Regions from separate parts of the Novosphingobium sp. BAM6 genome, predicted to be linked through region 2. Evidence: predicted binding sites of a transcription regulator. Region 2 holds the regulator's gene; each other region holds the start of a gene.
What was found. Region 2 encodes LexA, which represses DNA repair genes until DNA is damaged. Its sites were predicted from a motif close to GTTCCNCNCTTGTTCT; they were not measured.

Region 1: a site for LexA is predicted at 1,215-1,230, ahead of AC3EC3_RS06895 (ATP-dependent helicase). Genes of this name have one in related genera too.
Region 3: a site for LexA is predicted at 1,133-1,148, ahead of AC3EC3_RS05385 (ImuA family protein). Genes of this name have one in related genera too.
Region 4: a site for LexA is predicted at 1,031-1,046, ahead of AC3EC3_RS00045 (ribonucleoside-diphosphate reductase subunit alpha). Genes of this name have one in related genera too.

Annotation. Positions count from the first base shown of each region.
Region 1 covers NZ_JBYNTR010000001.1:1,492,982-1,495,181, reverse strand. Annotated here, with positions in the region: gene AC3EC3_RS06895 (ATP-dependent helicase) at 1-1,187, opposite strand, end outside; gene AC3EC3_RS06890 (hypothetical protein) at 1,384-1,698, shown strand; gene rsmD (16S rRNA (guanine(966)-N(2))-methyltransferase RsmD) at 1,762-2,200, opposite strand, start outside.
Region 2 covers NZ_JBYNTR010000001.1:810,180-812,379, reverse strand. Annotated here, with positions in the region: gene AC3EC3_RS03840 (molybdopterin molybdotransferase MoeA) at 1-467, shown strand, start outside; gene lexA (transcriptional repressor LexA) at 563-1,264, shown strand; gene AC3EC3_RS03830 (ComEC/Rec2 family competence protein) at 1,357-2,200, opposite strand, start outside.
Region 3 covers NZ_JBYNTR010000001.1:1,144,381-1,146,580, forward strand. Annotated here, with positions in the region: gene AC3EC3_RS05380 (Y-family DNA polymerase) at 1-433, opposite strand, end outside; gene AC3EC3_RS05385 (ImuA family protein) at 348-1,109, opposite strand; gene AC3EC3_RS05390 (type 1 glutamine amidotransferase domain-containing protein) at 1,326-1,883, opposite strand.
Region 4 covers NZ_JBYNTR010000001.1:5,202-7,401, forward strand. Annotated here, with positions in the region: gene AC3EC3_RS00040 (GlsB/YeaQ/YmgE family stress response membrane protein) at 186-431, opposite strand; gene AC3EC3_RS00045 (ribonucleoside-diphosphate reductase subunit alpha) at 1,048-2,200, shown strand, end outside.

The sequences.
Region 1 (2,200 bases), 680 kb from region 2:
TCGGCGCGTTCATAGAACCGGAAGCCGCCAACGATGCGATAGCGCATGCCGATGGAAATGAAGCGGTCCTCGAACTCGCGCGTCTGGTACTGCGCGCGCACGAGAATGGCGATCTGGTCGAGCGGGGCTCCTTCGCGTTCCAGCCGCTCGATCTCGTCGCCCACCCGGCGCGCTTCCTCGGGCGCGTCCCAGACGCCGATCACACGTACCTTCTCGCCCGCATGGCGCTCGGTCCACAGCGTCTTGCCGAGGCGCTGGGTGTTCTCGTCGATGAGGCCCGAAGCGGCGGCGAGGATCTGCGGCGTGGAGCGATAGTTCTGCTCCAGCTTGATCACCTTGGCGCCCGGAAAGTCCTTTTCGAACTTGAGGATATTGGCCACTTCGGCGCCACGCCAGGAGTAGATCGACTGGTCGTCGTCGCCCACCACGCAGATGTTGCGGCGGGCCTGTGCCAGCAGGCGCAGCCACAGGTACTGGACCTGATTGGTGTCCTGATATTCGTCCACCATCACGTACTTGAAGCGCTGCTGGTACTGCTCCAGCACGTCGCGATGCTTGCGCAGGATGTTGAGCATGTGCAGCAGCAGATCGCCGAAATCGCACGCGTTCACCGCGCGCAGGCGATCCTGATAGAGCTGGTAGAACTTCTGCCCCTTGCCGTTGGCATAGGCCTCGTTCTCGCCCGCATCGAGATCGGCGGGGTTGAGGCCGCGGTTCTTCCAGCGGTCGATGCAGCCTGCCAGCTGCTTGGCGGGCCAGCGCTTCTCGTCGATGCCTTCGGCCTGAATCAACTGCTTGAGCAGGCGTAGCTGATCGTCGGTGTCGATGATCGTATAGTTCGATTCGAGGCCCACCAGTTCGGCATGGCGGCGCAGCATCTTGGCGGCGATGGCGTGGAAGGTGCCCAGCCACGGCATGCCTTCCACCGCCGGGCCGATCAACTGGCCGACGCGCTCGCGCATCTCGCGCGCGGCCTTGTTGGTGAAAGTGACGCACAGGATCTCGCTCGGCCACGCCAGTCGCGCATGGACCAGATGAGCGAGGCGGCGGGTGAGCGCCGCGGTCTTGCCGGTGCCCGCGCCCGCCAGCATCAGCACCGGGCCTTCGGTGGTCAGCACCGCCTCGCGTTGCGGCGCGTTGAGGCCGTCGATCAGCGGGTCGCCCGAAGCGGCGTCAACGGGCGAAATGGAAAAGGCATGAGGGTCGGTCACAGGTGAACAACTAGGGAACGGATGAACGCTGTGCAAGGCTGCTTCGTCGCGATGCGAGCAAGTTCCGGCGGAGCGAGGGAGGGGCATCCCGGCGCATATGCGGGAACTTCCGGAGGGGCTCCCGCATTGCAACAGGCAGACAGGGGTTGTTGAAGAGAACTCGGAGACAACGATGAAGTTCAATCGAATCACAGCCTTCGCGCTGGCCGCCGCAACGATCTCGTTCACAGGCGTTGCCTATGCGGAAGGGATGAACTCGCAGCACGCCACCGTAACGCAGCGCCCTACCGTAACACAGCGTGATGCCCATGGCCGCGCGACGCAGGTTCAGGTCAATGGCCAGAACTACGCGGTGTGTACGAAGAACGTGCAGGACGGCTGCATCAACCCGCGTTCGGCGGGGCTGCACTTTGGTAACGTGCCGCTCGATCACTGGCCGGGCCAGCCTGCCAGTGACATGACGTCTGGTGATGGTCAGGGCGGATAAGGCGCTCGCTTTTCCGACAAAGAAAAAGGGCGCTCCTCGTGGGGCGCCCTTTTCGTATGACCTTCAGGCTTCTGCCGGGCTGTCATCCGCAGCGACCCGCCGCAGCAGGTGCAGCCGCGCCTTGCCGACATCGCGCTGGGCGTCGAGTTCGAAGCCCCGGATCGAGACGGCTTCCTTGGCCGAGGTTTCCAGGCTCACCCAGGTCTGTTCGCCGATCCAGCCGAGCCGCGCCAGCTTGTCGATCGCGACCTGCCCCGCGCCGGTGTCATAGGGCGGGTCGAGCAGCACGAGGTCGAGCGGCGCTTTCGCAGGCCCCAGCGCCAGCACCGAGGACGCGCGCACATCGCTGATGCCTTGCGCTTTCAGGTTGGCGATATTGCTGCGGATTGCGCGGATCGCGGCGGCGTCCTGATCGACGAACAGGCAATGTGCCGCCCCGCGCGACAGCGCTTCGAGGCCCAGCGCGCCCGAGCCTGCGAACAGGTCTGCGACTTTCAGGTCC
Region 2 (2,200 bases):
TGGGCGACCACGACCTGATCCGGCCCACGCTGGAAGCCTGGGGGGCGCAACTCGCTTTTTGGTGCGTGGCGATCAAGCCCGGCAAACCGCTGCTGATCGCGACGCGCGAAAATGGTGCCCGTCGCCAGGTCATCGTGGGATTGCCCGGAAATCCGGTGTCGGCATTCGTGACCGGGTATTTCTTCCTGCTCCCTTTGCTACGCCGGCTGGGTGGCGCGGAAATGGCAACCCCGCGCTCGATCGCCACCCGTTTGGCCGGCTCGACGCCCGCGACCGGTAGCCGCCGCGAGTTCGTTCGGGGAATATGGGACGGCGAAGCGATTCATCCCATAACCCTGCGCGATAGTGGCGCACTGACATCGCTGGCACATGCCAATGCCCTCATCGATCTTCCCGCTGGCAGCCCGCCCCGCCAGCAGGGTGACAGTGCGCGCATCTACTTGATCCGGAACGGCGGTATTGCTTGACCGGGCGCAATTTGTTGCTTAGTTGTTCTCACATTGTTCACGCTTTAGAGCAGTGAGGCGGTCATGCCTCACCAGATCGGCAAGAGGCAGCGACCATGTTGACGCGCAAACAGCACGAATTGCTCCGGTTCATTCAGGTCCGTCTGGAAGAAAGCGGGATCTCGCCAAGCTTTGAAGAGATGAAGGAAGCGCTCGACCTCAAGTCCAAGTCGGGCGTCCACCGTCTGATTTCGGCACTGGAGGAACGCGGCTTCATTCGCCGCCTGCCGAACCGCGCCCGTGCGCTGGAAATCCTGCGCCAGCCGGAAGATGCCACCAGCAAGCCCGCTCTCCCCCGTCCGGCAGAGGCTGGCGTTGCAGCCCCCTCGCTCGGGAGCGGTACGCCGGCGCCTCGCACCCCGGCAAACAACAATGATGTGATCGAGATTCCTCTTCATGGAAAGATCGCTGCCGGCGTTCCGATCGAGGCCCTTGAAACGCACGCGATGCTGCCCGTGCCTGCCGCTCTGCTGGGCGCTGGCGACCACTATGCGCTGGAGGTTTCGGGTGACTCGATGATCGAGGCAGGTATTCTCGATGGCGACTTCGCCCTGGTCAAACGCACCAATACAGCGCGCGACGGGGAAATCGTGGTGGCACTTGTGCGAGGAGAAGAGGCAACCCTCAAATATCTTCAGCGGGAGGGCGGCATGGTTCGACTGGAGCCTGCCAACGCCGCCTACGAGCCGCAGATCTATGCCCCGCAAGACGTCGAAGTTCAGGGCAAGCTCGCTGGCCTGCTGCGTCGCTACCATTGAACCTGAATTGCCGCAGATGACTGCTTCGACATGGCAGAGCAGTCATCTGCAATCGACAGGCAGGCTAACACCTCGCAACCGGGTCCAGGCCTCTATGGCGCTGAAGGCGATACTGAACGCCCGTCATACCGGGAACGCCCGCCTGACCGGGAACGATCGTCGGGCCGGGAACGATCGTCGGGCCGGGAGCTATCGTCGGATCGCAGTCGATGGTTCGTGCCGCTGGGTATGGGCCGCCACCAGCCGTGCTCCCCTTGCCCTGCGGCAACGGTATCGACTGACTGGTGTTCCAGATCGATCGTCAGGCCGCCGGTATGCGCCAGCACATCGCGATCAATCAATAACCATGCGGGTCGGCAACTCGATGCAAGCCAGCGATCGGCAACCACAATGTCGGCGCGGGCGCATGCAGCCGCAAGACTGCGCTCGCTGACCGCTTCATGCCCGCGAGACAGGAGAACGCGCCACAAGCGCCCTGTCTTCGAAATATCGATACGACAGAAATCGTCATTGCATCGCGCCGATGGCCAAGTCTCCAATGGTCGCAGATCTCCGGAAAAGCCGGCGATTTCCTTGATATTCTGGCGGGTATAATCGCTGCGGGTATTACGCAGGGTCAGCAGAGTGCGCCCCTCGTCCTCGACGATGGCAACATGTCGGCCATCACCTGTAACGAGAATGTCGGGCGGTTGCAGAGCGCATAGCCACAGCACGCCTACAAACGCGGGCAACAGCCCCCACAGGCGCACAGACCCGCGCCAAAGTCCCAACCATAGCCCGCCAAACGCGAACAGGGCAAAAGCCACACCGCTCATCGTCGGCAACAGCGTGACAGCGCCTGGGCGCTCGGCCACCCAGTGCGCCAGCCCGATCAGAAAGCGGATCGCCTCCCCCGCCACCCACCATGCCGGCGCTCCAAGGTGGGCAAGATCCAGC
Region 3 (2,200 bases), 330 kb from region 2:
CGATCTCGTCGCGGCCGCCAACTTTGCCGATGAACGCCAATGGAGCAGTCATGTTCGGCAGCGAGACGCGCGCCTCTTTGGCCGCCACTGCTGAGACCGAGCGCTTGAATGGATGTTCGGCCGCCTCGGATCGGCGCCCCAATTCTCTCATTGGCGGCTTGGCGTGCAGTGGCAGCGCGGAAATTTCTCGCTCGACATCCGTGCGCGAACGTCCTTCCTCCCTGACAGCGCCCTGCCCTTCACGGCTCTGCTCACGTGCCCAACGCGCGCCCGGTCGCCACCCGCCCCCTCGAGGGACCGAGCAGGCACCGGGATTATCGTCAACGGGAATCTGGAGTACGCGCGGCTCAGGCCGCGGCGTGGCGAACCGGTCCTGCCGCCTCAGCCGTTCGATGGCCAAGAAGGGCAGGAACAGCGAGACGACCCGTCGCATCGCATCCCTCCACGATCAGGGAAAAGCCTTCGCCGCCGCGCTGACGGACCAATTCGACAAGCCAGCGCGGGCGCCCGACACCGGCGACGCCAAGACGTTCGGAGGACGCACTGGCGATCCGCCAGCGCGTCCAAGCGGCCGACGAGTCGGCCAGAGGATCACTGCCTCGACCTCGGTGACGTCGCAGCAAAAGCACCGGGATGCCGGCCTCGGCGGCAGCAAGCTGCAGCCGGCGCGTGGCGACCATTGAAATCTTGCTGGCTTCGGCAACGACGGCAGCCGGAGTTCCATCGCGTACGGCGTCTTCGACCACCGCCAGTGATGCGGCATCGTTGCGGGGCTGCGCATGGATCACATGGGCAGAGGCGAGGCCCGCCTGTTCGAGACCTGGGGCGTAGAGGTCGTTGCGACAGCTGACCCAAAGAACGGGCGCTGCTGCCGCCTGGGCCTCGCGCGCAGCTACGCCGGCAAGGAACAGTGTGGCCGCCGCATCGTCCGCCAGTGAGCAGGTCAGCGCAGTTGCCTCATGCAATGCGCCAGCGCGCAGGCCACCACAACCTAAACGGGAATCCAATTCTTCGGCGCCGAAGGGTATGACCCGATAATCAGGATGCGCAGTTGCCAATGCACGAAGCGTATCGATATCCGGATGCTCGAAGGGAGAAGTAGGAAGCATAGCGATTCTTGAGACTCGATCTTGTTCCTTTTATGTTCTCACTTCGAGCACCTCGTGGTCAACTGCCTAGATTTGACTCCCACGTCCAACATGGGGACAAAGCTGAGCGAAAGGTTGATACCTCGGCCTCAACGGTCGCCCACCCCGGCCATTCAGCACCAAAATCACCGTCCTAACAAAGGAAGGTCCGCTTTCCAGCCGTCACAAGCGCATGCTTCATGCGTCAGGATGACGGCCCTCTGCGAACTCCTCGATAAGCTTAGCGCAAAAGGCAGGTAGGTCGTGGGGGGTGCGGCTCGTGACCAGGCCCTCATCGACGACCACCTCCTGATCCGTCCAGTTGCCTCCTGCGTTCTCGATGTCGGTCTGGATCGACCGATAGGAGGTCAGATCGCGGTCCTCAACCACGCCTGCCTCGACGAGGAGCCAAGGTCCGTGGCAAATCGCTCCCACGGGCTTGTTCTGTTGGAAGAAAGCGCTGACAAAATTTACCATTCCATCGTCGGCACGCAATTTGTCGGCGCCGACTGTACCTCCGGGAATGATCAAGCCGTCAAATTCGTCAGCGCTAACGTCCGCTACCGCCCTGTCGACCTTGTAGCTGCCACCCGGGTCCAGATCGCCGTTATTGGTCTTGGCCTCACCCGCCTCGAGACCGATAACCGTTATTGAGCCCCCAGCCTGCTCGATGGCCTGCTTGGGCTGGACGAATTCGGGTTCCTCGGTCCCGCGAGGGGCAATAAGTATGGCTATATTTCTGCCTTCGAGCGTCATGTAATATCCTCCATGGAGCGACGGCACCGGTCGGGTACCTAGTCATTTAAGCTCCGCAGGCCGCCGCAGTTCCTCACCGCAGCGATGGATGGTTGGCCGCATGGGACGGAGTAATTCCGAACCATAAAAGAAATTCAGCCGTTAATTTCCGTCCATCAAGTGCAGAACGACCGCTTTCCCTTCCTAAATATTCAAGGATGGCAAATAACGACCACCGTCTACCGATACACGACGTACAAACGATCTTCTTTCTTGAAGATGCAATTTAAAAATCACGTTTTTGCGATGATGCAATCAATACTCCAACTTGCCAGCGT
Region 4 (2,200 bases), 800 kb from region 2:
CCGGGAAACCGGGGCTTTTTGCTTTTCTGGCGACCGCGTATGTTCGCTCAGAAAAGGTTCTCATTCGGGACCGTGTGGGGCGCTTTTTGGGTTCTGTTCGGCGCCGAATATAGCCCTGCATGCGGCTGTTTGGTTTGTCGATGAGTGGCGGCGCTGGGTGCTCGATTGTGATCGGGGGGTGAGGCTTAGAAGCCGATGTGGAGATGTCGGCCCACGAAGATCAGGACGATCGCGCCCAAGATCGAGGCGAGACAGCCGGCGCGGTGAAATTCGGTGCGACCGCGGCTGGTGACAAGTCCGGCCACGAGCGAGCCGCCGATGCCCAGCAGGATCGTGGCGATCCAGCCCATTTCGATGGTGCCCGGATAGACGAATCGCGCCAGCACACCGACGATAAGTCCGCTGATGATGGCGCCGATGATATTGAACATGCTGTCGTTTCTTCCTGATCGCGCCGATGAGCGCTTCGTGGATGGCTCTGCTGCGCCTGCACAATGCCCGAGGCCGGGCGAGGTTTCCAGCGCGCCGTATACCTTGAGAAAGAGCAAACTGTCCGGGCATGGTGCAAGGTCTCGGCTGGTCGAGGTGAGGCCTCATTTCGTCGCACGCCCGATTCGCTTCATCGCGCATTTATGTGGAAAAATTCTGACGGAACGAGCGCATCTGACCCCTTGCCTTTGACGTATCACAGGAAAGTCCACGCGTCGCGAGAGGCGACGGGAACGATCGCTCCATTTTCGCTGCACTTGCATCGGCGTGGCAAAGGTCCACTATAGGTTGTGTCGCACGGCCCGCGTCGCCTCAAGACCTTGATGGTCCTCGGTGGGATGGCAATGTGCTGCCTCGACGGATCCGGTCAATGCGGAGCGTGTGATGCAGGTCTGTGTGATGGGGTCGGACAGGGAAGATCGTTCTCGATTGGGCTGTTCGTGGTAAAGGAAAGCGGATCGTCGCTTTCGTCGCCACGAGGCGGCCGTGTCTGGCTCTGAACGTTGGAACACAAGGCGTCAGGGCGGCAGGCCGCCTGCGCGGACAAAGGGGCGAACTGTGGATTTCAGGAACGATAGCGACGCGCGCGTGGACGGTTCGGATATCGAGGCCACGATCGACAGCAGCAGCAAGGAGGCGGGGAGCACCCCGGCCATCGCCATGGACAAGACCGATACCGCAACCGACACGCTGGTCGCCGATGCCCTGAGTGCGAATGCCCTGGGTAACGCGATGAAGGCCGCCGGTGCCGCCGCTGCCGAGAAGATCGATTCCAAGACCGTGCGTCCGCGCCGCTTCAACGTCGTCGTCGACGAGAGCCGCGATGCGCTGCTGACCGCGTTCGGCAAGGAAACGCTCGAAGACCGCTATCTTCTGCCCGGCGAGAAGTATCAGGACCTGTTCGCGCGGGTCGCTGATGCCTATGCCGACGATGAGGCGCATGCCCAGCGCCTGTACGACTATATTTCGAAGCTGTGGTTCATGCCGGCAACGCCGGTGCTGTCGAACGGCGGCACGGGCCGTGGTCTGCCGATTTCGTGCTACCTGAACTCGGTCGAGGACAGCCTTGAGGGCATCGTCGCCACCTGGAACGAGAACGTCTGGCTCGCCTCGCGCGGCGGCGGCATCGGCACCTACTGGGGCAACGTGCGCGGCATCGGCGAGCCGGTTGGCCTCAACGGCAAGACCAGCGGCATCATTCCCTTCGTTCGCGTAATGGATTCGCTGACCCTGGCAATCTCGCAGGGCTCGCTGCGCCGCGGTTCGGCGGCATGCTATATCGACGTGTCGCACCCCGAGATCGAGGAATTCCTCGAAATCCGCACCACCACCGGTGACTTCAACCGCAAGGCGCTGAATCTGCACCACGGCGTTCTGCTGTCGGACGAGTTCATGGAAGCGGTGCGCGATGGCACCGAGTTCAACTTGCGCAGCCCCAAGGATCAGTCGATCCGCAAGACGGTGGACGCGCGTTCGCTGTTGCAGAAGCTGGTCGAAGTGCGCCTGCGCACTGGCGAGCCCTACTTCGTGTTCTCCGATACCGTGAACCGCATGATGCCCAAGCACCAGCGCGATCTCGGCCTCAAGGTCTCCACCTCGAACCTGTGCTCGGAAATTACGTTGCCCACCGGTCGCGATCACCTGGGTAACGACCGCACCGCCGTGTGCTGCCTCTCCTCGCTCAACCTGGAAACCTGGGAAGAGTGGAAGG